DNA from 2 places in the Streptosporangium sp. DT93 genome. Region 1 is predicted to be linked to the other one. Evidence: riboswitches for the same ligand, from Rfam matches in the RefSeq annotation. Region 1 holds a riboswitch; the other holds the start of a gene.

Region 1 (11,868 bases):
TGGCCGGGGTGGTGGCCGGGGTGGTGGCCGGGCATCCCGCGATCGCCGACGCCGTGGTGGTCGGCCGCCCCGACCCCGAGTGGGGACAGCGGGTGACGGCCGTCGTCGTCTCGCCGGACCCGCCGTCCCTGGCCGAGCTGCGCGCCTTCGTCAAGGAGCGGCTGCCCGCCCACGCCGCCCCCGCCGAGCTGGTCGTCCTGCCCGGGATACCGCTCCTGCCCAACGGCAAACCCGACCTTGAGTTCCTCCGTCATGGTCGTGACCGGGAACCGCGGGGGTAGTGTCACACGTCCAAGGAGCAGCCGAAGCAGGAAGGACGCGCCGATGAACGTCACCCGTAGGACATGGGTCTCGGCCGGGGTCGTGGGCCTGGTCCTCGCCGGTGGTATCTCCGTCACGGCGGCCGCGGCGGCGGGCGGCGTCGAGCGGGCCCTGGGGACCGAGCGGGTGAGGGAGCCCGTGAGCGAGCCGGCACCGGTCGCCCCGCACGACCCGCTCCCCTCCGGACAGCCCCGCCCCTCTCAGGAGCCCTCACCGACCACGACGTCCCCGCCCGCGGAGGACTACGTGATCTCCAGGGAGATCAACCCCGACCCCGAGAAGATCGTCGGCTACTGGACCGAGGACCGGCTGGAGGAGGCCGAACCCTTCCCCATGCCGATCGTCGAGGGCCCCCTGCGGGTGGCCGAGTAGGTCCCCTCCCGCCGATCGCCTCCCGCGTTCCACGGCGGCGGTGCCCGCGGCCTCACGGGTCCTCACGGGTCCTCGCGAGGTCTCGCGAGGTCTCGCGAGGGTGCGCCGATGTGACGGCCGGCCACGCGCCGATCCCCCGCGGGCCGTGCCCGATCACGCGCCGGTCGTTCACCGTTCAGGCCCTGGTCGCCCGCCGGCTCCCGGCCGGTCAGGGAAAAAGGTGGTCCGCTCCTCGCATGTTCCGGGTCGGGCCGGGAACAGAAAGTTCTTCGCTGGGGTTATTGATACTGGTGCGCCGAGCGGCCCCCGGACCGCCCCACCCACAGACCAAGCAGACCGATTCATCAGACGACTCCGTGATGGAGGAGGTGTCCTCATGCCCCCAACCGCCGTGGCGACCTCATCTGAGGCCCCGTCGACCCTCGATCAGCTTCTCGACCGAGGGCGAGTCCAGGGCCATCTCTCACTCGCGGAGCTGCGTCACGCCTTCGCCGAGGCCGGTATCAGCCCCGCCGTGGGCAGGTCGATCCTGCGCGGGCTCACCGAGGCGGGCGTCAGCCTGGCCGCCGAGAACGAGCCCTCGCTCTCGTCGGCCACCGCCCGTAAGGCCAAGACCCCCCGCAAGACCGCCGGCCGCAAGGTGAATGCCGCCCCCGCCAAGAAGAGCGCGGCCGGGACCGAGCCCGCCGCGCCCTCCGGCAGGACCACGGCCAAGAAGGCCGCCAAGGACGCTTCGGGTCCCGACGGCGCTCCGGCCGACCTGGACGAGCTGAACGTGCCCGAGGCCGCCGAGCTGGAGGCCGTGGAGGAGATCGAGGCCGAGCCGGCGATGGACCTGGACGACCAGTCCTCGGTCATGGGCGACTCGGTTCACACCTACCTCAAGTCGATCGGCCGCCGCACGCTGCTCACCGCCGCGCAGGAGGTCGAGCTGGCCAAGCGGATCGAGGCCGGCCTGTACGCCGAGGCCAAGCTGGAGGCCGAGCCGGGTCTGTCCGCGGTCGCCCGCGACGACCTGGAGTGGATCGCCGAGGACGGCCGCCGGGCCAAGAACCACATGCTGGAGGCCAACCTCCGCCTGGTCGTCTCCGTCGCCAAGAAGTACACCGACCGTGGCATGGCCCTGCTCGACGTGGTCCAGGAGGGCAACCTGGGCCTGATCCGCGCGGTGGAGAAGTTCGACTACACCAAGGGCTACAAGTTCTCCACCTACGCCATGTGGTGGATCCGCCAGGCCATCCAGCGCGGTTTCGCCGACTCGGCCCGCACCATCAGGCTGCCGGTGCACGTGCTGGAGATGCTCTCCAAGCTCTCGCGCGTCGAGCGTGACATGCACCAGCGTCTGGGGCGCGAGCCCACGCCGGAGGAGCTCGGCGTCGAGCTGGACAGGACCCCCGACCAGATCGAGGAGCTGCTGCGCACCAGCCGCCAGCCGATCAGCCTCAACGCCACCATCGGCGACGACGGCGAGACCACCATCGGCGACCTGATCGAGGACGTCGACTCGCCCGAGGCGTCGGAGGTCGTCGACCGCCAGTTGCTGGGCGAGCAGCTGCGCGGTGTGCTCGGCAACCTCTCCCCGAGGGAGGCCAAGATCATGGCGCTGCGTTTCGGCCTGGTCGACGGCAAGCCCCACACCCTCGACGAGATCGGCAAGCACCTCGGGCTGACGCGCGAGCGCATCCGCCAGCTCGAGAAGGAGTCGCTCTCCAAGCTCCGCCACCCCAGCAACACCCGTCCGCTGCTCGACTGGGCGAGCTGACCGGCCACCGGGACGCCCGGCCCACGCCGAAGGGCGCCGCCGCGAGACCTCACACGGTCCGCGACGGCGCCCTTCGCCGCTCCGGGCACGGGGGCGCCGCCTCGCCGTGCGGGGGTGCTCAGCCCCCCATGCGGGCGACGAGGCTCCTGGGGCGCATGTCGGTCCAGGTGCTCTCGACGTAGGCCAGGCAGGCGGCGCGGGAGGCCTCGCCGTGGGCGACCTCCCAGCCCGCGGGGATCTCGGCGAACGCGGGCCACAGCGAGTGCTGCCCCTCGGCGTTCACCAGCACCAGGTAGGACGCGTCCTCGTCCTCGAAGGGGTTGGTCATGGATACCTCCGGCGGCAGGCTTCCGGACGACCGGGTCCGGGAGCGTCGGACACGCCCGGAGGGAAGTCCGGCCGGGCGCGACACGGTGAGAATGGGAACGGGACGGCACGGCGAGCCTCAGGACGTTCCTCCCCGTACGGCACCGGGAGGGCGGTCGTCGATCGCCGTAAAGACTTAGGAAAGGCTCACCTAAGATCGACCGTACGAGGGCCGATGTCAAGTACGTCCCGCATGACCCGGATCACAGGTGCCCGCGAGCCCGGCGGCTCGCACCCGGACATGACGAAGCCGCCCGTCATGGCGGAGCGTGACGGGCGGCGGGGCGAGGGTCAGCGGGCCGAGGCCTCGACCGGTCGCGGGACCCGGGGGATGCCGGTCAGCCGGTTGCGCTCACGCAGGGTGCGCAGCCGGTTGACCTCGTCGGTCCACCCGGACCCCATGGGGGTGGCCCTGCCCTTGCGGCGCCGGATCCGGTCGTCGTACGACCTCACGCCGAACGTCGCGCGCTGGTTGGCCTCGGCCGCGCGCAGGGCCTCGGTCAACGCCCTGTCCAGGGCCAGACCGGCCGCCCGCACCTCCTCCACCGGAGCCGCGGCGGCCTGCACCCTGCGCAGCTCCGCGTCGGCGGCCCGCGCCTTCTCCAGAAGCTCGGGGAAGCCCTTCCCGACCTCCTGGTCGGCGTGGTGGCGAACCTCCGCCTCCCGGCTCACACGCGGTCGGAAAAACGCCATCGTCCACCCTCTCTCACCGGTCGCCGGGCCCTCTCCGGCAGATCACCGCTCGTAGCCTACGCCGTCCGGTCCCGGCCCATCATCCCGGTCCCCGGCGCCCGCCGGAGGTGCCGTCACGGCGCGTCGTCCTTTACGCAGTAAGGTCAAGCTGGCAGGATGATCGCATGCCTGCCAAGCGACCACCCGTACCGCTCTCCCGGGAGCGCATCATCGACGCCGCCCTCCACATCGCCGACGGACAGGGGCTGCGGCGGCTGACGATGCGCAGGCTCGGCGACGCGCTCCAGGTGGAGGCGATGGCCATCTACCACCACCTGCCCCGGGGCAAGGACGCCCTGATGGACGCCCTGGCCGAGCACGTCACCACGGTTCACGCCGAGCCCGCCCCGACCTGGCAGGAGAGCGCGAGGGCCTGGTGCCGGGCCGGCCGGGACGCGCTCAGGGAACACCCGGGAGTGCTGGCGCTCGCGCTGACCAAACCGCCCCGGGGGCGGGCCGCGATCGCGATCAGGGAGCAGATCGACCAGCTCACCGACGCCGGGCTGGCCGACGCTCCGGCGGCGGTGCGGGCGCTGCGGGCCTACGTGTTCGGGGCGGTGGCGGTGGAGGTGCAGCAGTCGGGCTGGGCCGAGCCGGCCGACGACGACGACGAGCCGTGGCGCCCCCCGTCGCGGGGAGGCGGCAGCCCCGGCGCGGACGCCGACTTCGAGCACGGGCTGGAGGCCCTGCTGGCCGGCCTGGGCGCACGGGGCCGAGCACGTGTCACGAACCTGTAACCGATCGTTTACTCTGCGCTCGGCGTGTTGCTCTTGGTCGAATGTCCGTATATCAGGCATGATGTGTCATAGGTCACATCACCCGGCACGGCCCCAACGGACTGGCCCTCTCCAGCCTGTAAACAGTCCTAACGGGCTATGTCGCCAGGGTGCGATCGATCGCACACTTGATCTGCTTGATGTACGGGCCCCGTTCTGTTACGGGCGCCTGTATGGTCATATGTCAACATTCAGATGCTCGTCCCCCGTCACACGTGGGAACGGAGACCCATCGGTGACGGTGCCGCCGGATGTCCGATGCCCACTCCATGCCCGATGTGACCCGGGTGAGCCGACACGAGAGATCCGGAGGCACGCCGATGTGCCCGCATGAGCCGTCCTGTCCGTCCGCGGACGCACTGGACCGCGAGGCCGCCCGCACCCTGGCGGCCCACCCCGAGCAGGGATGGAGCCTGCTCTGCAACGGTGTGGTGCTGTTCGACGACACCGGCGAGCTTCTCCCCGACGGTGCCGTCATCGAGCCGCACCGTCCCCTGGTGGGCGTCGGCTGACGACCGGGTCACCCCGGCAGGTCACCCGGAGGGAACCGGCGCGCGCAGCGCCACCCCGGCGGATCGTCCCCGGAGGCCCGGACCGGCCCGGGCCACCACGGCCGCCGCATCGGACACACGGCCACCCCGTCGGGTGAGCGTCAGGTCATCCCCATCGGACCGGGTCACCTCAGGTCGTCCCAGGTCCCCTCAGGTCACCTCGGGTCACCCAGACCCCGTCTCCGGCGGCTGCGGCCGCATCGTCGCGTCGAGCCACCCGGCGACCAGCTCGCCCACCCTGGCGGGATCCTTCCCGAGGTCGTGTCCCTCTCCCGGCAGGACCACCAGACGGGCGGCGTCCGCCGCATCGGGCACCCCGAACGGGTCGCGATCCCCGTTCACCACCAGCACGTCCACCCCGGCCGCGCGCAGTTCCGCGGCCCGGGAGCGCTCCGGCTTTCCCGGCGGGTGCAGGGGGAACGCCAGCGCCACCACCGCGCGGGCCCCGACCGCCCCCGCCGTACGGCAGGCGACCCTGGCCCCGTTGCTCCGCCCGCCCTGGACCAGCGGCAGCCCCGGATAGCGTCCGCGCAGCTCCGCCACCAGCACCTCCCACGCCTCGTCCTGCTTGACGGCCGACCCCGGGGCGCGGGCCCCCCGCATCCGGAACGGCTGCAGCACCCGGGCGACCGTCCCCCCGATCGCCGTCGTGGCGTCCCGTACGGCCAGCAGGTCGCCCGCGTCCACTCCCCCGGCCGAGCCGTGGGTGAGCACGAGCAGGAAACGCGGGCCGGTCACCTCGTCGATCTCCACCCGTCCCGGCCCGTGCGGGGTCTCGATCTCCACCGACGTCGTCGTCGGGGGCGTACCTCGCGAGGATGAGGCGTCCTCGGGCGACTGGTTCGCGGAGACGGGCATGGATCTCGTCCTATCGACCGATGCGGGACGGGCGGGCGCGGGGAACAATCGGAGGGTGCAGAATCATCACGATATCCGTCAGGACATGCGCGCCACCGTCGAGGCCCGCCGGGATCTCGGCCCGGAGTACGAGACCGCTCTGATCGAGTCGTTCGTCTCACGTCTCGACGCGACCATCGCCCAGCGGGTGCACGCGGAGATGCACGCCACCGAGGCCCCGAAGGCCCGGAGCAAGCACAGGAACAGGAACCCGTCGGCCGCGATCGCGCTGGGCTCGATGGGCATCGGCGTCCCGCTGACCGCCATCGCCGCGGCCGAGGCGGGCACCGCCGGGCTGCTGCTGGCCTGGGGCGGCATCGTCGCGATCAACTTCGCCCACGCCGTGAGCGGCTGGCGGGGACGCGACTGACGCCCCCGCCCCACCGGCCCGCCCCACCGGCCCGCCCCTCCGGCCGGCGTCGTCGGCGGTCGGCGCCTGCCCGGCGTCACGGTCGATCGGTGCCGACGCCGGCGTCACAGTCGGCCCGTGCCGGCCCGGTGCCACAGTCGGCCCGTGCCGGCCCGGTGTCACAGGTCCCGGTCGAGGCGGAGCCTGACCTCGCCGGCCAGGTCGGCGTCGGCGCTGTCGAGACCGTAGCGCCAGACTCGTTCGGCGTCCTCGTCCCGCCCCCTCAGGGGAAGCGTGCGGGCCAGCAGCTCGATGGCCAGCGCGCCCGTCTCCGTGTCACCGCCGTAGCCACCGTCGCCGCCGTCGCCGCCGTCGCCGTCACCGCCGTCACCGCCCTCCTCGACCGCGGCCGAGAACTCGGCGCACGCCAGGTCCAGGTGGGCGATGCCGAGCATCACCCTCAGCCTCGCGACCTCGGTCACCTCGGGCACCGAGAGAGCCTCCAGGAGCACCCGGGCGGCCTCACCCGGCTCGCCGTCCTCCAGGTACCCCTCCGCCAGGCGCTGCGCCGCGTGAGAGGCGATCTCCGGGTCGGCCGTGGCCAGCGCGTCCCGCAGGGAGCGCTCCGCCTCCCGGGCGTCGGTGGCGAGCCTCGCCAGGGCCATGTGCGCCGGCGGGACGTAGGCCGGATGGCCGACGCCGAGGGCGGCCTGCCAGGCGGCGCGCGCCTGGTCGGCCAGGCCCTCGCGCTCGAAGCTCCCGGCGAGCAGGCAGGCGGCCTGGGCGGCGAACTCCGGGTGCCCGGTCGCCAGGGCGGTGCGGGCGGCGGCGCGGGAGCCCGCCACGTCCCCCCGCTCGCCGAGCACGACCGCGAGACCCACCGCCGCCTGGGCGCGATCGGGGTCGTCGGGATCGGCGGCCAGTTCCGCGAAGATCACGGCGGCGGCGTCGAGGTCGCCGGACTCGGCCAGTCGTCGCGCGGTGTCCAAGGGACGGGTGTCCACCTCAGGCATGCAGGGTCCTTCCCGGGTAAGGAGACGCCCCGAGCCTAACGACTCGGGGCGCCGTCCGTCCCGGCACATTCCGCGTGGATCTGCGGCCCGCACGGGGTTTCCGCATGATCCGCACGGGACCGGGGCCGCTTCCCCGAGCGTTTCCGGCACGGAACCGCGCGGGGCCCGCAGACTCCCGGCCGGACGGCACGGAGGCCGCCGGGATCACCCGGTTCGCCCGGGTTGCCCGTCCCGGCCCCGCGCGGTGCGGGGTCAGTCCTCGTAGGACGCCAGCGGGGGGCAGGAGCAGACCAGGTTGCGGTCGCCGTAGGCCTGGTCGATGCGCCGGACCGGCGGCCAGTACTTGCCCTCGCGCAGCGACGGCAGCGGGTAGGCCGCCTCGGTGCGGGTGTAGCCGTGCTCCCACTCGTCGGCGGCCACGCTGTCGGCCGTGTGCGGGGCGTTGCGCAGCGGGTTGCCGGTCCTGTCGTACGCGCCGGAGGCGACCTTGGCGATCTCACCGCGGATGGCGATCATCGCCTCGCAGAACCGGTCGAGCTCGGCCAGGTCCTCGCTCTCGGTCGGCTCGATCATGAGCGTCCCGGCGACGGGGAAGGACATGGTCGGCGCGTGGAAGCCGTAGTCGACCAGGCGCTTGGCCACGTCGTCGACGGTCACGCCGGTCTCCTTGGTGATCTGGCGCAGGTCCACGATGCACTCGTGGGCCACCAGGCCGCCCCGGCCGGTGTAGAGGACCGGGTAGTGCGGGCTGAGCCTGCGGGCCAGGTAGTTGGCCGACAGGATGGCCTGCTCGGTGGCCGCCCTGAGGCCGTCGGCGCCCATCATCCGGATGTAGGCCCAGGAGATGGGCAGGATGCCGGCCGAGCCGTACGGGGCGGCCGCGACCGGGCCGACGCCCTTGCCGTCGCCCGCGCGCAGCGGGTGGCCGGGCAGGTGGTCGGCGAGGTGGGCGCGGACCGCGACCGGGCCGACCCCGGGGCCGCCGCCGCCGTGCGGGATGCAGAAGGTCTTGTGCAGGTTGAGGTGGGAGACGTCCGCGCCGAACTCGCCGAGCCTGGCCAGGCCCACCAGCGCGTTGAGGTTGGCGCCGTCGACGTAGACCTGCCCTCCGGCCTCGTGCACCAGCTCGCAGACCTTGACGATCGTCTCCTCGTACACGCCGTGCGTGGACGGGTACGTCACCATGATCGCGGCGAGCCGGTCGCGGTGCTTGCCGATCTTCGCGACCAGGTCGCCGACGTCCACGTTGCCCTCGTCGTCGCAGGCCACCACGGCGACCCGCATGCCCGCCATGACGGCGCTGGCGGCGTTGGTGCCGTGCGCGGAGGAGGGGATCAGGCAGACGTCGCGCTCGGACTCGCCGCGCGCGGCGTGGTAGGCGCGGATCGCCAGCAGCCCGGCGAACTCGCCCTGCGAGCCCGCGTTCGGCTGGAGCGACACGGCGTCGTAGCCGGTGACCTCGGCCAGCCAGCGCTCCAGCTCGGCGATCAGCTCCAGGTAGCCCCGGGTCTGCTCCTCGGGGGCGTAGGGGTGCAGGCCGGCGAACTCGGGCCAGGTGATCGGCTCCATCTCGGTGGTCGCGTTGAGCTTCATCGTGCAGGAGCCCAGCGGGATCATCGACCGGTCGAGCGCGACGTCCTTGTCCTGGAGGCGGCGCAGGTAGCGCAGCATCGCCGTCTCGGAGCGGTGGGCGTGGAAGACCGGGTGGGTCAGGTAGTCACCGGTGCGCGCCAGCGCGGCGGGCAGCGCGTCGTGCGCGGCGGCGTCCAGGTCCGCCGGGACGATCCCGCCCACCTCGAAGGCGGCCAGGACCTGCTCCAGGTGCAGCAGCTCGGTCCGCTCGTCGCAGGTGACGCCCACGTGGTCGTCGTCGACCAGGCGCAGGTTCACCCCGTTGTCCAGGGCGGTGGCGACGACCGCCGCGGCCCTGCCGGGGACGTGGGCGAGCACGGTGTCGAAGAAGGTGTCGTGCACGACCTCGACGCCGCCCTGGCGCAGCCCCTCGGCCAGCACCACGGCGTGCCGGTGGACGCGGCGGCCGATCCTGCGCAGGCCCTCGGGGCCGTGGTACACGGCGTACATGCCGGCGATCACCGCGAGCAGGACCTGCGCGGTGCAGATGTTGCTGGTGGCCTTCTCCCGGCGGATGTGCTGCTCGCGGGTCTGCAGCGCGAGCCGGTACGCCGGGCGCCCGTCGGCGTCCTGGGAGACGCCGACCAGGCGGCCGGGCATCTGACGCTGGAGGCCGTCGCGGACCGCCATGTAGGCCGCGTGGGGGCCGCCGAAGCCCAGCGGGACGCCGAAGCGCTGCGAGGAGCCGATCGCGATGTCGGCGCCGAGCTCGCCGGGGGCGGCCAGCAGGGTGAGGGCGAGCAGGTCGGCGGCGGCGACCACCTGGGCGCCGCGGGCGTGGGCGGCCTCGGCCACGGCGCGGAAGTCGCGCACCCTGCCGCTCGCGCCGGGGTACTGCACGAGCACGCCGAAGCAGTCGGGCAGCTCGCCGGACAGGTCGCTCTCGAGGAGCTCGATGCCGAGCGGCTCGGCGCGGGTGCGCAGCACCGCCTTGGTCTGCGGCAGCGCGTCGGCGTCGACCACGAACACCTTCGACGGGCCGCGGCCCGCGCGCCGGGCCAGGGTCATCGCCTCGGCGGCCGCGGTGGCCTCGTCCAGCAGGGAGGCCCCCGCCACGTCCAGGGCGGTCAGGTCCGAGATCACGGTCTGGAAGTTCAGCAGGGCCTCCAGGCGGCCCTGGGAGATCTCCGGCTGGTAGGGCGTGTACGCGGTGTACCAGCCCGGGTTCTCCAGGAGGTTGCGGCGGATGACGGCGGGCGTGATCGTGTCGTGGTAGCCCAGGCCGATCATCGAGGTGAGCACGGTGTTGCGCCCGGCCAGGACGCGCAGCTCGGCCAGGGCCTCGGCCTCGGAGGCCGCCGGGGGCAGGTTCAGCCGCCCGGCCGAGCGGATCGCCTCGGGCACGGCCACCGCGATCATGTCGGCGACGGAGGCGAATCCGACGGCCTCCAGCATGCGGGCCTGCTGGTCGTCGTCGGGCCCGATGTGGCGGGTGGCGAACGGCGGGGCGGCGAGCTCTGCGAGCGGGGACAGATCGGTCATGGAAAGCCTCCCAGACGGGGTGGAGACCGGCGCCGGGCGCGGGCGTGCGGCCGGAGTCTCCCCCTCTGTCATCACGGCTGCCGCCGCGACCTGAGAGCTTCACCTGCCCGGGAAAGGGAGGCTTGCACCGTCGGTGAGGCACACCTGGCCGGCGTGCCTGCTTTCCAGAGTTGCCTCGTCCGTGCGGTACAGGGTGCCTGAGAGATTCCGGGGAGGTTGCTCCTTCGGCGCCCCGGCCGTGCCGGGGTCTCTCCCGCACAGGGTCAATGGCGAGTCCGAGCTTACCCGGTTCGCCGCGCCCTGCGGCGGCGGGCCAGCTCATCCGCGTGATGATCGCCTAAAGGGCCGCCGCCCGACTCCGCACGTTCGCCGGGAAGATCCGCCAGAGAGCCCTCCACCTCCTGCCAGACCCGTCCGAGCGCTATGCCGAAGACTCCCTGACCGCCCTGGAGCAGGTCGATGACCTCGTCGGGCGAGGTGCACTCGTAGACGCTCACCCCGTCGCTCATCAGGGTGATCCCGGCGAGGTCGTTGACGCCCCGGTCGCGCAGGTGCTGGACGGCGATGCGGATCTGCTGGAGGGAGACGCCGGTGTCGAGGAGGCGCTTGACGACCTTGAGGACCAGGATGTCGCGGAAGCCGTACAGCCGCTGGGAGCCCGAGCCGTGCGCGGCCCGCACGGTGGGCTCGACCAGGCCGGTGCGCGCCCAGTAGTCGAGCTGCCGGTAGGTGATCCCGGCCGCGGAACAGGCCGTCGGGCCCCGGTAGCCGAGATCGGCGGGCACGTTCACCGGTTCCCCGTCGAACAGCAGACCCTCTTCACCCGCGCGCTGACGTGCCGACTGGCGCCGTTCCGGGTCATCCTGATCGGCGTTTCTACCCTCGCCGCTGCTGACCGCCACGCGGACCTCCGGCTTTCTCTCATCCCACGGCCTGATCTGGGGGTTTACGCACGGCCGTGGGGTTCACTTGCACCGTAGAACTGGGGCCAAGTCCAGTCAACGACCCCACCCGGCGCGTCGTGAAGCGTAAATGCACCGAAATTCCTACCCCGCGCGGCCGAAGTCCTCGGGCGTGATCGTGTCAAGGAACTCCCTGAACTTCTCCACCTCGTCCTCCTGGTCGTCGGGGATGATCACCCCCGCCTCCCGGACCACCTCCTCGCTCGCGAAGATACGTGCGCCGGTGCGCAGTGCCAAGGCGATCGAGTCGGAGGGACGGGCGCTCACCTCCACCCCGTTGGAGAAGACCAGGTCGGCGAAGAAGATCCCGTCGCGCAGGGCGACGATGTTGACCGTGTTCAGCCGGACGCCGAGCCCGTCGAGCACGTCCCTGAACAGGTCATGGGTGAGCGGCCGAGGCGGTGGCTCCTCGGCCTGGGCCATGGCGATCGCCGTGGCCTCGGTCATGCCGATCCAGATGGGCAGGTAACGCTCCCCCTGCGCCTCCTTCAACAGGACGATCGGCTGGTTGGAGGGCATCTCGACTCGAACGCCCACGACCTCCATCTGCAACACGGGCTGCTCCGCTTCGCTGGATTCCGACCGGTTTGTTCAACGTAACACTCGTGGGGGTACGAGTGCCTGGTCAGGTTCTCACCGGCCCAGTGCCCCAC
Region 2 (11,868 bases), on a different contig from region 1:
GCCTACGAGGAGTTCATGGCCCGGTTCGGCGAGGCGGTGCTGGGCGTCCGCGTCGGCGACCCGCGCGAGGAGGGCACCGAGATGGGCCCGCTGATCAGCGCCGAGCACCGCGAGCGGGTCGCCTCCTACGTCACCGAGCCGCCCCACCTGCGGGGATCGTGCCCCGAGGGGCCGGGGTTCTGGTACCCGGCGACCGTCCTGACCCCGCGCTCGACCGGCGACCGGGCGTTCACCGAGGAGATCTTCGGGCCGGTGGTGTCGGTGGTGCCGTTCGACGACGAGGCCGACGCGGTACGGATCGCCAACGACACCCCGTACGGGCTGAGCGGGTCCATCTGGACCCGTGACGTCGGCCGGGCGCTGCGGGTGGCCCGGGCGGTCGAGGCGGGCAACCTCAGCGTCAACTCGCATTCCAGCGTCCGCTACTGGACGCCGTTCGGCGGCTTCAAGCAGTCGGGGCTCGGCCGTGAGCTGGGACCGGACGCGCTGGCGGCGTTCACCGAGACCAAGAACGTCTTCATCTCCGAGGAGGGGTAAAGCGATGCAGCGTCTGCAGGACCGGGTGACCGTGATCACCGGCGCCGGAAGCGGGATCGGCCTGGCCACCGCGCGCCGGTTCGCCGAGGAGGGCGCCCGCGTCGTCTGCGTGGACCTGGACGAGGCGACCGGTTCGGCCGCCGCGTCCGAGGTCGGCGGGCTGTTCGTGAGGGCCGACGTGACCGTCGAGGACGACGTGGACCGGGTGTTCAGGACCGCGTTCGACACCTACGGCAGCGTGGACGTCGCGTTCAACAACGCGGGCATCTCACCGCCGGAGGACGACTCGATCCTGGAGACCGGCATCGACGCCTGGCGCCGGGTCCAGGAGGTCAACCTCACCTCGGTCTACCTGTGCTGCAAGTACGCCATCCCGTACATGCGGCGCCAGGGCAAGGGGTCGATCGTCAACACCGCGTCGTTCGTGGCCGTGATGGGCTCGGCGACCAGCCAGATCTCCTACACCGCCTCCAAGGGCGGGGTGCTGGCCATGTCGCGCGAGCTGGGCGTGCAGTTCGCCCGGGAGGGCATCCGGGTGAACGCGCTCTGCCCGGGGCCGGTGAACACGCCGCTGCTGCGGGAGCTGTTCGCCAAGGACCCCGAGCGGGCCCAGCGCCGCCTGGTGCACGTCCCGCTGGGGCGCTTCGCCGAGGCCTCCGAGATCGCCGCCGCGGTGGCGTTCCTCGCCTCGGACGACGCCAGCTTCATCACCGGCTCGGAGTTCCTGGTGGACGGCGGCATCTCCGGTGCGTACGTCACCCCGCTGTAGAACATCCCGGGTTTCCGGGAAAGAGCAAGGTAAGGCAAAAGATCATGTCCCGTCCCGTCATCGGCATCACCTGTTACGTCGAGCCCGCCCGGTTCACCGTGTGGGAGACGACGACGGCGTTGCTGCCCTACGACTACGTCGACCACGTGGCCCGCGCGGGCGGGCAGCCGGTGATCCTGCCCCCGGCCGGCGAGCCCGCGCCGCTGGTGGAGCGGCTGGACGGGCTGATCCTGGCCGGTGGCGGGGACGTCGGCCCGGAGCGGTACGGGCAGGAGCCGCACGCCAGGACCGGTCACGTCCGGCCGTTCCGCGACGACGCCGAGCTGGACCTGGTCCGGGCGGCGCTGGAGCGGGGCCTGCCCTTCCTGGGGGTGTGCCGGGGCATGCAGATCCTGAACGTCGCCCTGGGCGGCACCCTGCACCAGCACCTGCCCGACGTGGTCGGCCACTCCGGGCACGCCCCGGCACCCGGGAGCCACGGCAGGATGCCGGTGCGCCTGGCCCCCGGCAGCCGGACGTCGAAGGTCTTCGGGACCGACACCGTGGACGTGGCCCACTACCACCACCAGGCCCTGGACCGGCCGGGCGAGGGCCTGACCGTGACCGCCCACGCCGAGGACGGCACGATCGAGGCCGTGGAGCTGGACGACCACCCGTTCGCCGTCGCCGTCCAGTGGCACCCCGAGGCCGACGACGAGTCGGCCCTGTTCGAGGCCCTGGTCCGGCACGCCGCCCCCTGACCGGCCCGACCGGGCAGAGACTCGCCCCCCCCTTCGGGGACGCCGAGCTGCGCGTGGACTGCGCCGAGCACCGGCCTCGGGACACCGGCGCCCCCTGACACGGGAGCCGGCCGGGGCGGGGGATTCCGCTCGGACGGTGCGGGCGGTTAGGGTGGCGGTGACACCGATGAATCCCGCGCGGGAGAGCGTCCTGACATCCAGGCCAGGACCCCTGAAGGAGCAAGCCCTCCCCGCGAACCTCTCAAGGCAAAGGACCGTGCGGGTAGGTGCTCTCTGGAAAGCAGGCCCCGTGGCCTCGCCGAAGGTGAAAGTCCGGGCAAAAACCGGATGAAACTCTCAGGCACCCATGACAGAGGGGGAGGATGATCTCATCTGTCCCCTGCCTGAGGTGTGCACATGTCCCGATCTACGCCGTTGCGCGGCGTGCACGAGGCTCTCGGCGCGACGCTGACCGACTTCGCGGGCTGGCTGATGCCGCTCCGCTACGGCAGCGAGTCCGTCGAGCACAACGCGGTCCGCCGGGCGGCCGGCCTGTTCGACCTCTCCCACATGGGCGAGATCTTCGTGACCGGCCCGCAGGCCGCCGAGGCGCTCGACTACGCGCTGGTCGGCCACCTGTCCGCGCTGGAGCCCGGCCGCGCCCGCTACACGATGATCGTCGACACCGAGGGCGGCGTGCTGGACGACCTGATCGTCTACCGGCTGGCCCCCGAGGAGTTCATGGTCGTCGCCAACGCCTCCAACTCCCCGCGCGTCGCCGCCGAACTGGCCGGCCGCGCCAAGGGCTTCGACGCCGTGACCGATGACCGCTCCGAGGGGTACGCGCTGGTCGCGATCCAGGGCCCGCGCTCGGCGGAGATCCTGGCCGGCCTGACCGACGCCGACCTGGGCGGGCTCAGGTACTACGCGGGCCTGCCCGCCTCCGTCGCGGGCCGCGAGGCGCTCATCGCCCGTACCGGGTACACCGGTGAGGACGGGTTCGAGCTGTTCGTCGCGTCCGGGGACGCCGAGGCGATCTGGTGCGCCATCAGCGAGACCGGCGCCTCGCACGGGCTGATCCCGGCCGGCCTGTCCGCGCGTGACACCCTCCGGTTGGAGGCGGGCATGCCGCTCTACGGCAACGAGCTCTCGGCCGCGCTGACCCCGTTCGACGCCGGGCTGGGCCGTGTGGTGAGGTTTGACAAGCCGGGCGACTTCGTCGGCCGGGCCGCCCTCGAACCCCTCAGGGACGTCCCGCCGGGCCGCCGCCTGGTCGGCCTGGTCACGAACGGCCGCCGGGTGCCCCGGCACGGGTATCCGGTGGTGGCCGCCGCCGACGGCGCGGTCGTCGGGGAGGTCACCAGCGGAGCGCCCTCGCAGTCGCTGGGCAGGCCCATCGCCATGGCCTACGTGGACAACGGCCTGTCGTCGGGACTGGCCGTCGACATCCGGGGCAGCCGCGAACCGGTCGAGGTCGTCGCACTGCCTTTCTACAGGAGGACACAATGAGCAGCATTCCCGAGGACCTGCACTACACCAAGGAACACGAGTGGGTCTCAGGAGTGGATGACGGCCTGACCCTCACCGTGGGGATCACCGCCTACGCCGCCGAGGCGCTGGGGGACGTGGTCTACGTGCAGATCATCCCCGAGGTCGGCAGCACGGTCACCGCCGGCGACACCGTCGGCGAGGTCGAGTCGACCAAGTCGGTGAGCGACATCTTCACACCGGTCAGCGGTGAGATCGTGGAGGTCAACCAGACCGCCGTGGACGACCCCTCGCTGGTCGGCGCCGACTCCTACGGGGAGGGCTGGCTGTTCCGCATCCGCCTGGAGGGCTCCGCCGACGACCTGCTGTCGCCGGAGGAGTACGCCGCGCTCACCTCGGGCGAGTCCTGAACCTCCCGCTCCGTCACACCCGGGCCACGCGCGTCCCCGGGCGCGCGTGGCCGCCCACGCTGGAAGGACCCAGATGACGATCAGCGTCTTCGATCTCTTCAAGGTCGGAATCGGCCCGTCCAGCTCGCACACGGGCGGCCCGATGGCCGCGGCCCACAGGTTCGCCCGCGGCCTGCACCGCGACGGGCTCCTGGAGAAGACCGCCCGGGTGAGCGCCGTCCTGTACGGCTCGCTCGGGCTGACCGGCAAGGGACACGGCAGCGACAAGGCCGTGATGCTCGGCCTGTCCGGTGAGAAGCCCGAGCTGGTCGACATCGACACGGTCGACGAGCGGCTGGCCGCCATGCGCGAGTCCGGCACCGTCACCCTCTACCGCTCCCACGAGATCCCCTTCGTCGTCGGCGAGGACCTCGTCTTCGAACGCAAGATCTCGCTGCCCGGCCATCCCAACGGCATGCGCTTCACCGCCCTGTCGGAGTCGGGCGAGACGCTCCGCGAGCGGGTCTACTACTCGGTGGGCGGCGGTTTCGTGGTGGACGAGAACGCCACCGGCGCCGACCGGATCAAGCCCGACGACACGGTCGTGCCCCACCCGTTCGGCACGGCCGCCGAGCTGCTCGCCCGGTGCGCCGAGACCGGGCTGTCGATCTCGGGGCTGATGCTGGAGAACGAGCGGGCCTTCGGCCGCAGCGAGGCCGAGATCCGCGAGCGGCTGCTCACCCTCTGGCACGTCATGACCGAGTGCGTGAACCGGGGCATCGGCAAGGAGGGCGTGCTGCCCGGCGGCCTGAAGGTGCGCCGCCGCGCCCACCAGCTCCACCGGCAGCTGCGCAGCGAGACGCAGGAGAAGGACTCGCTGCAGACGATGGACTGGGTGTCGCTGTTCGCGCTGGCGGTCAACGAGGAGAACGCCGCGGGCGGGCGGATCGTCACCGCCCCCACCAACGGCGCGGCCGGCATCGTCCCCGCCGTGCTCACCTACTACGACCGCTTCACGCCCGACGCCGACGACGAGGGCGTGATCCGCTTCCTGCTGACCGCGGGGGCGATCGGCGTGCTGTTCAAGGAGAACGCCTCGATCTCCGGCGCCGAGGTCGGCTGCCAGGGCGAGGTCGGCTCGGCCTGCTCGATGGCCGCGGCCGGGCTCACCGAGGTGATGGGCGGCACCCCCGAGCAGGTGGAGAACGCCGCCGAGATCGGCATCGAGCACAACCTGGGCCTGACCTGCGACCCGATCGGCGGGCTGGTGCAGATCCCGTGCATCGAGCGCAACGCGCTCGCCGCCATCAAGGCCATCGCCGCGGCCAGGATGGCGCTGCGCGGCGACGGCCGCCATTTCGTCTCGCTGGACAAGGCCATCAAGACGATGCGCGACACCGGCCGCGACATGCTCGACAAGTACAAGGAGACCAGCCGCGGCGGGCTCGCGGTGAACGTCATCGAGTGCTGAAATGGGACCGGCTCGCCCGGCGGGACCGGCGCGAGACCGACGTGCGGAACTCGCGGTGAACGTCGTCGAGTGCTGAACGGGGCCGCCGCGTCGCGGCCCCTTCCGTTCCTTATGTCCCGATCGACACCAAATCTCGCATCCCGTAGGGCAGTCCGCGGCACCACGCCTATGCTGGGTGACCTCATCCGCGGGACGATGGAGGTCGTGGTGGTGACGGGAACGCACGCGGTGAGCCCCTCCCGCCGTTCCGGTCCGGCCACCCCCTCCCGGGGCCGGCGGGTGCTGCGCCTGCTGGTCTCGCACCGGGTCTTCCTGCTCGCCCTGCTGGCCGGTGGCGGGGTGCGCGCGCTGGCCGTGCTCGGCTACCGCCCGGCCCTGTGGTTCTGGGCCGACTCCTTCGTCTACCTGAACGCCGGGCTCTCCCCGCGCCCCCTGGAGTCCCGTCCCTCCGGGTACGCGCTGTTCCTGTGGATCCTCAAGCCGCTCTCCAGCGTCCAGGCCGTGGTCGTCGTCCAGCACCTGTTGGGGCTGGCCGTGGCCGTCTGCGTCTACCTGCTGCTGCGCAGGCTGGGCGGGCTGCCGGGATGGGGGGCGACGCTGGCCGCGCTGCCGGTGCTGCTCGACGTCCACCAGGTCCAGCTCGAACACCTCGTCATGGCCGACCTGCTCTTCCAGTTCCTGGCGGTGGTGGCGGTCACGCTGCTGCTGTGGCGGCGGCGCCCCGCGACGTGGGTCGCGGCGACGGCCGGCGCGCTGCTGGCCGCGGCGACCGTCACCCGGACCGTGGGGCTGGCGCTGATCGCCGTCGTGGCGGTCTGCCTGACGGTCCGCCGCGCCGGGTGGCGGGCGGTCGCCGCGACCACGCTGACCGCCGCGATCGGCCTGGGCGGGTACGCGGCCTGGTTCGCCTCCGAGCACGGCACCTACGGGCTGACCCGGGGGAACGCGTTCCTGTGGGCGCGGACGATGACCTTCGCCGACTGCGCCGTCATCCGGCCGCCCGGCCCCGAGGCCGCCCTGTGCCCCGCCGAGCCGCGGGACGCGCGCAAGGCGCCGCCGCTCTACATCTGGGACGGCGACTCGCCGCTGAACAAGGTCAAGGGGAGCTGGGCCGAACGCGACGCCCTCGCCGGGGCCTTCGCCACCCGGGCCGTCATGGCCCAGCCCGTGGACTTCCTGCGGACCGGCCTGGCGGACGTGGCCCACATCTTCGACTGGGACCGGCGCGTCTACCCGGTCCCCGGGCCGCAGAGCGCCTACGTCTTCCCCGGCAGCGCCCGGCCCTTCCCCGCCGGGACCGCCTCGCAGGGCAGGACCGCCGAGGAGCTCACCGTGGCCTACCAGGGCGCCTCGGGGGCGCCGGTCCTGGTCGAGCCGTACGCGGGGCTGCTGCGCGGCTACCAGGAGTACGGCTACGTACGGGGTCCCTATCTCGCGTTGATCTGCCTGGTCGGGCTGGTCGGCGTGCTGCGGCGGCCGCGGCGGCTCGGCGGCGCGGTGCTGCTGCCGTGGACGGCCGGGACCGTGCTGCTGGTGCTGCCGCCGTTCATCGCCGCCTTCGACCACCGCTACGTCGTGCCCGCCCTCCCGCTGCTCTGCCTGGCCGCCGGGCTCGCCTTCGGCTCCCGGCGGCACGAGGAGCGGCAGGAGGAGCGACACGAGCGGGAGCGCGCCCCGGGAGGGCCCGGCCACCCGCACGACGACGCCGGGACGGATCCCGGGGACGGCCCCGGGGGCGACCCCGACACGACAGGGCCGGACGACCAGGCGCCGTACGACGGGGCGGAGGACCACCGCTGGGCGTCCGGCCGGCCAGTGTACGCCAGCCCCGTCCACGAGGTGGCCCACCACGAGGGCGGCACCGCGGAGGGGTCGCCGGGAGCGTACGGCGGGACCGGAGGGATCGCCGGGGCGATGCCGGGACACGGCCCGCAGGGAGCGTACGGGGCGCCGCTCTTCGGCAGGCAGGCCCACGACGAGACCGGCGGCGGGCCCCACGGGGGCTCGCACAACGGGTCCTACGGCGGGTACGGCGGGTCCTACCGGGCCTCAGCGACGCCGGACGTGCAGCCGGACCAGCACGCCGAGTTCTACCTCCCCGAGCGCCCGTCGGACCTTCCCCACCGCGTCCCGGTTGAGCCGCGCCACCAGCTTGCCGACATCGGTCCCCGGGGCGCAGCACACGGTGACGCGCAGCCGCTCGTCCCGTACGTGCCTGACCCCGACCCGGGTGAGCCCTTCGACTTCTTTAAGGGCAACACCGAGCACGGCCGTCCCCGTCCCGGCCCGCCTGCCGCACCGTCCCCACCCCAGGGCGTGTAGCAGCCACCGCACCGCCAGGACCGCCAGCACCGTCAGCGTCAGTGCGGCCAGCCACCCCTGCCAGGGGTGCTCGGCCAGCCATCCGGGAAGGCCGCGGTGCGCGAGCCGGGTGTCCGGGCGGTGGCCGGGAAGGTCGCCGCGTCCCCGCAGGAAGGCGTACAGCCCGGCGCAGCCGAGCGCCGCGCCGGTGGCGGCCAGGCCGATCCGGTTGCCCGCGTACGGCCTCACCTGCTCCCCCGGCGGCACAGCCGCACCGTGACGTCGCCGCCGTACATCGAGCCCAGGCCCGCCAGGCGGTCGCCCACCGCGGTGCCCACCCGGCGCAGGACCGGCCCGGTCCGTTCCGCGCCGGTGAAGACCGTGACCTCGACGACCCGCGAGGCGAGGCGGACCCGGGCCCGGTTCACCTCCTCCACCGACTCGGCGGCCTCCCGCAGCGTGCGGCGGAGACCGGACCGGGTGATGCCGATCACCAGGTGCGGGTCGCCCGGCTCCAGCGGGACCAGCCGCGGCCGTCCCGGCAGGACGGCGAGGGCGAGCATCGCCAGGCCCGCCGCCATGGCGAGCGCCGCGACGGCGAGGACGGCGGGATCGGACCACCTCCACGAGCCCGGCCCCTCGACGAGCAGCCGGTAGGGCTCCCGCGCGACCGGCGACCCCATCAGCAGGCCCACCGTCGTCGAGGCCGAGAGCGACAGCAGCGCGGACGCCGTCAGGGCCGCGGGGACGCCAGCCGGGGTCCTGCCCGGCCGCAGCAGCCGCAGCGACCTGCGGCGTACCTCCTGGAACTGCTCGCCCGCGGCCTTGCCGGCCGCGCCGCCACCTGCCGAGCCGCCGCTCCCCGAGCCGCCACCGCTCCCCGAGCCCGCCAGGATGTCCTGGAGAGTAGTCGTCATTCGTTCAGATGTACGCGCCCCGGCCGCCCCGGACGGGAGTTCCCCCGCCCACTTGCCCGTTCCTGTGCCCTCCCCGGCGGGAGAATTGATCACCCCGGAGACAATGTGAACATTACTCATATTCGTTGTCGCCGGGTTATCCTGCGGACATGGACGACCGCCAGCGCTACGACCGGCTCACCGCCCACCTCGATCCCCCCTTCGCCGTCGTCGACCTGCCCGCGCTGCGCGCCAACGCGGCGGCGATGGCCCGGCGGGCGGCGGGCAAGCCGATCAGGATCGCCAGCAAGTCCGTCCGTTCCCGGGCCGTGCTGGAGCGGATCCTCGCCATGGACGGCTACGCCGGGATCATGGCCTTCACCCTCCCCGAGGCCCTCTGGCTGGTCTCCACCGGGATGCGGGACGTCCTGGTCGCCTACCCCACCGCGGACCGCGCCGCGCTCGCCGAGCTGGCCGCCACGCCGCGCGTCGCCCAGGAGATCGCCGTCATGGTGGACCGGGACGAGCAGCTCGACCTCATCGAGGCCGCCGTGGCCGGGGTCCGCGACCGCCAGGAGATCCGGGTCTGCCTGGACGTCGACGCGGGCTACCTCGCGTTCGGCGGCCGGTTCCGGGCCGGCGTGCGCCGCTCCCCCGTCCGCGACATCGGCCAGGCCGTCGACCTGGCCACCGAGATCGCGAAACGGCCGGGCTTCCGCCTGGTGGGCGTGATGGCGTACGAGGCGCAGATCGCCGGGGTCGGCGACGACCTGCCCGGCAGGCCCGCCCGCGCCCGGGCCGTCCGCTGGATGCAGTCCCGCTCCCAGCGCGAGCTGATCACCCGCAGGGGCCGGATCGTCCAGGCCGTGCGCCAGGTCGCCGACCTGGAGTTCGTCAACGGCGGCGGCACCGGCAGCATCGAGAAGACCGCGAGGGAGCGTGCCGTCACCGAGATCACCGCGGGCTCCGGCTTCTTCCACCCCCGCCTGTTCGACTTCTACCGCAACTTCACCGGCAGGCCCGCCGCCCTGTTCGCGCTGCCGGTGGTGCGCCGTCCCGCCCCGGGCGTGGTCACGGTCCTCGGCGGCGGCTACACCGCCTCCGGGCCTCCCGGCCGGGACCGCCTGCCCCAGCCCTACCTGCCGTACGGGCTGCGCTACGACCCCGACGAGGGGGCCGGGGAGGTCCAGACCCCCCTGATCGGGGAGGCCGCCGAGGACCTGCGCCCCGGCGACCGGGTCTGGTTCCGGCACGCCAAGGCCGGTGAGCTCTGCGAGCGTTTCACCAGCCTGCACCTGATCGAGGAGGACGGGATCGCCGACGAGGTCCCCACCTACCGGGGCGAGGGCCACGCCTTCCTCTGACCCCCGCGCCGAACGTGTCCGTCAGCGGTTGCGACGCCTCCACAGCATGATGATCGCGCCGAGCGCCAGCGCCGCCCCCACTCCGATCAGGACCGGCGCCAGATCCGGCCGGTCCTCCTCCCACAGGTCGTCCGGCTCGCCGGCGACCCGCACCGGCTTCGGCCCGGCCGCACCGCTCACCAGGTCACCGACCTGCGCGACCAGGTGCTCCGCGTTCGCCCTGACCTTCGCCACGCCACGCTCCGCGACCCGCTTGGGGCTCACCCGGTCCGCGATGGCGTCCACCGTCTGCGCCAACTCCGCACGTGTGCGCTCGATCTGCCGTTCCAGCTCCGCGGGATCGGTGTCCGCCATGGCTGTCCTCCCCTACACCTCGACGTCGATCAGTCTGTCAGGTCCTGTCCACCCTCGGCACTTCGGGCGGGCCGGTAGGTTGACCCGGGAACCATTCCTCGGAGGACCATCATGAAACTCGAGCCGGGCGACGCCGCCCCGGACTTCACGCTTCCCGCCGCCGACGGCACCACCGTGTCGCTGGAGGCCTACCGCGGCAGGCGCGTCATCCTCTACTTCTACCCCGCCGCGATGACCCCGGGCTGCACGAAGCAGGCCTGCGACTTCCGCGACAGCCTCGACTCCCTGACCTCGGCCGGGGTCGCCGTCCTCGGCGTCTCGAAGGACACCCCGGCCAAGCTCGCGAAGTTCGCCGAGCACGACGCCCTGACCTTCCCGCTCCTGTCGGACCCCGGCCTGGAGGTCCACCGGGCCTACGACGTCTACGGCGAGAAGACGATGTACGGGAGGACCACCATGGGGGTCATCCGCTCCACCTTCGTCGTCGACGCCGACGGCAAGGTCGAGAAGGCCCTCTACAACGTGAAGGCGACCGGCCACGTGGCCCGCCTCCGCCGCGAGCTCGGCCTCGGCTGACCGTCCGCGTCATCCGCGTCATGTGACACGACGTGAGCGGGCCCCGGGAATCGTCGAATCCGTCGTACGATCCCGGGGCGTGCCGTCGAATACGCGTCGCACACGTGAAATACCCGGGAATGCTCTGGAATGCCCGGGGAGCCCCGGCCCGTGCCATGTCGGCGTCATCCCGTGAGCGACGACCGCACCCGCCTCGCCGTCGGCCGCCGCGCTTCACAATGACACGTCCCGCTTTCACGGGGCCGTTCCCCGCCGGGGAAAGCCTCACTGTGCCGTCGCCGTCCGGAACGGGTTCCCGTCCGTGGGGCCGACGGCGGATCCCGCGCAGCTCAGGGGCCTCCTGATCGTAATGGGGATGCCGTGGGGGCGCACGGGATGTAGGATCGAACACGTTCGGCGCGGCCGGGAATCGACACCGAACGTTCACCGCATCAATGGCGGCCGGCCGACAAAAGAAAAGAAATCCCCCGTTCTCTCGGCCCGAATCGTGGTTCACGGCGGAGAAACGCGCGGGGAAACTCCAGGGGCCGTAGTCCAACGGCAGAGACACACGGTTTAGGTCCGTGCCAGTTCGGGTTCGAATCCCGACGGCCCTACAGAAGAATTCACGGCCGTCGACGGTGCGGGGCCGGAAGGCTCCGGCAGGCCCTGTCGCCCGGCGGCGTGTTCCCCGCGGGGACCCGCGAAGGCGCGGAACGCGCACCGCCGGGAACACCGGGGAGAAAACGAAAGGTCACGCGGCCCGTTCTCAGCGACCGCGTGACCCGTCGTCGTTGTGACTGATCACCACAAACTGCTCCCTTTACTCACCCCTGAAGGTGCTCCCAAAGACCATCGTGCCGTAGGGGCCGTAAGGCCCGTGTAAGCGGTGCCGGATGTGCGACCTGGGTCGTACACCCACTTCCCCCTTCAGGGGGAAGGGTTCTGATCTGGTGATACGTATCGTGGTGGTGTGTTCGGCAGACTACGCGCCTGGAGCGGGCGCCATCCCAGGATCATCGACG

What was found. A riboswitch is a leader RNA that binds a small molecule or an ion and turns the genes downstream of it on or off. The one in region 1 is predicted to bind glycine.
Region 2: another riboswitch for glycine. It lies ahead of gcvT (glycine cleavage system aminomethyltransferase GcvT); the one in region 1 lies ahead of gcvP (aminomethyl-transferring glycine dehydrogenase).

What each region holds. Positions count from the first base shown of each region.
Region 1 is NZ_JBNCLF010000025.1:65,757-77,624, forward strand. It holds gene ACLQ2R_RS35150 (AMP-binding protein) at 1-281, shown strand, start outside; gene ACLQ2R_RS35155 (hypothetical protein) at 325-693, shown strand; gene ACLQ2R_RS35160 (RNA polymerase sigma factor) at 1,070-2,455, shown strand; gene ACLQ2R_RS35165 (MbtH family protein) at 2,574-2,783, opposite strand; gene ACLQ2R_RS35170 (hypothetical protein) at 3,113-3,514, opposite strand; gene ACLQ2R_RS35175 (TetR/AcrR family transcriptional regulator C-terminal domain-containing protein) at 3,679-4,290, shown strand; gene ACLQ2R_RS35180 (DUF5999 family protein) at 4,650-4,841, shown strand; gene ACLQ2R_RS35185 (alpha/beta family hydrolase) at 5,046-5,666, opposite strand; gene ACLQ2R_RS35190 (hypothetical protein) at 5,824-6,147, shown strand; gene ACLQ2R_RS35195 (hypothetical protein) at 6,306-7,139, opposite strand; gene gcvP (aminomethyl-transferring glycine dehydrogenase) at 7,392-10,253, opposite strand; glycine riboswitch at 10,428-10,519, opposite strand; gene ACLQ2R_RS35205 (MerR family transcriptional regulator) at 10,535-11,155, opposite strand; gene ACLQ2R_RS35210 (bifunctional nuclease family protein) at 11,300-11,770, opposite strand; gene ACLQ2R_RS35215 (MerR family transcriptional regulator) at 11,849-11,868, opposite strand, start outside.
Region 2 is NZ_JBNCLF010000007.1:237,156-249,023, forward strand. It holds gene ACLQ2R_RS18050 (aldehyde dehydrogenase family protein) at 1-537, shown strand, start outside; gene ACLQ2R_RS18055 (3-oxoacyl-ACP reductase) at 542-1,306, shown strand; gene ACLQ2R_RS18060 (gamma-glutamyl-gamma-aminobutyrate hydrolase family protein) at 1,351-2,046, shown strand; glycine riboswitch at 2,215-2,313, shown strand; glycine riboswitch at 2,314-2,409, shown strand; gene gcvT (glycine cleavage system aminomethyltransferase GcvT) at 2,443-3,534, shown strand; gene gcvH (glycine cleavage system protein GcvH) at 3,531-3,923, shown strand; gene ACLQ2R_RS18075 (L-serine ammonia-lyase) at 3,997-5,373, shown strand; gene ACLQ2R_RS18080 (hypothetical protein) at 5,542-7,695, shown strand; gene ACLQ2R_RS18085 (DUF6286 domain-containing protein) at 7,920-8,591, opposite strand; gene ACLQ2R_RS18090 (amino acid deaminase/aldolase) at 8,741-9,934, shown strand; gene ACLQ2R_RS18095 (DUF3618 domain-containing protein) at 9,956-10,288, opposite strand; gene bcp (thioredoxin-dependent thiol peroxidase) at 10,400-10,864, shown strand; tRNA gene ACLQ2R_RS18105 (tRNA-Leu) at 11,388-11,460, shown strand; gene ACLQ2R_RS18110 (sensor histidine kinase) at 11,817-11,868, shown strand, end outside.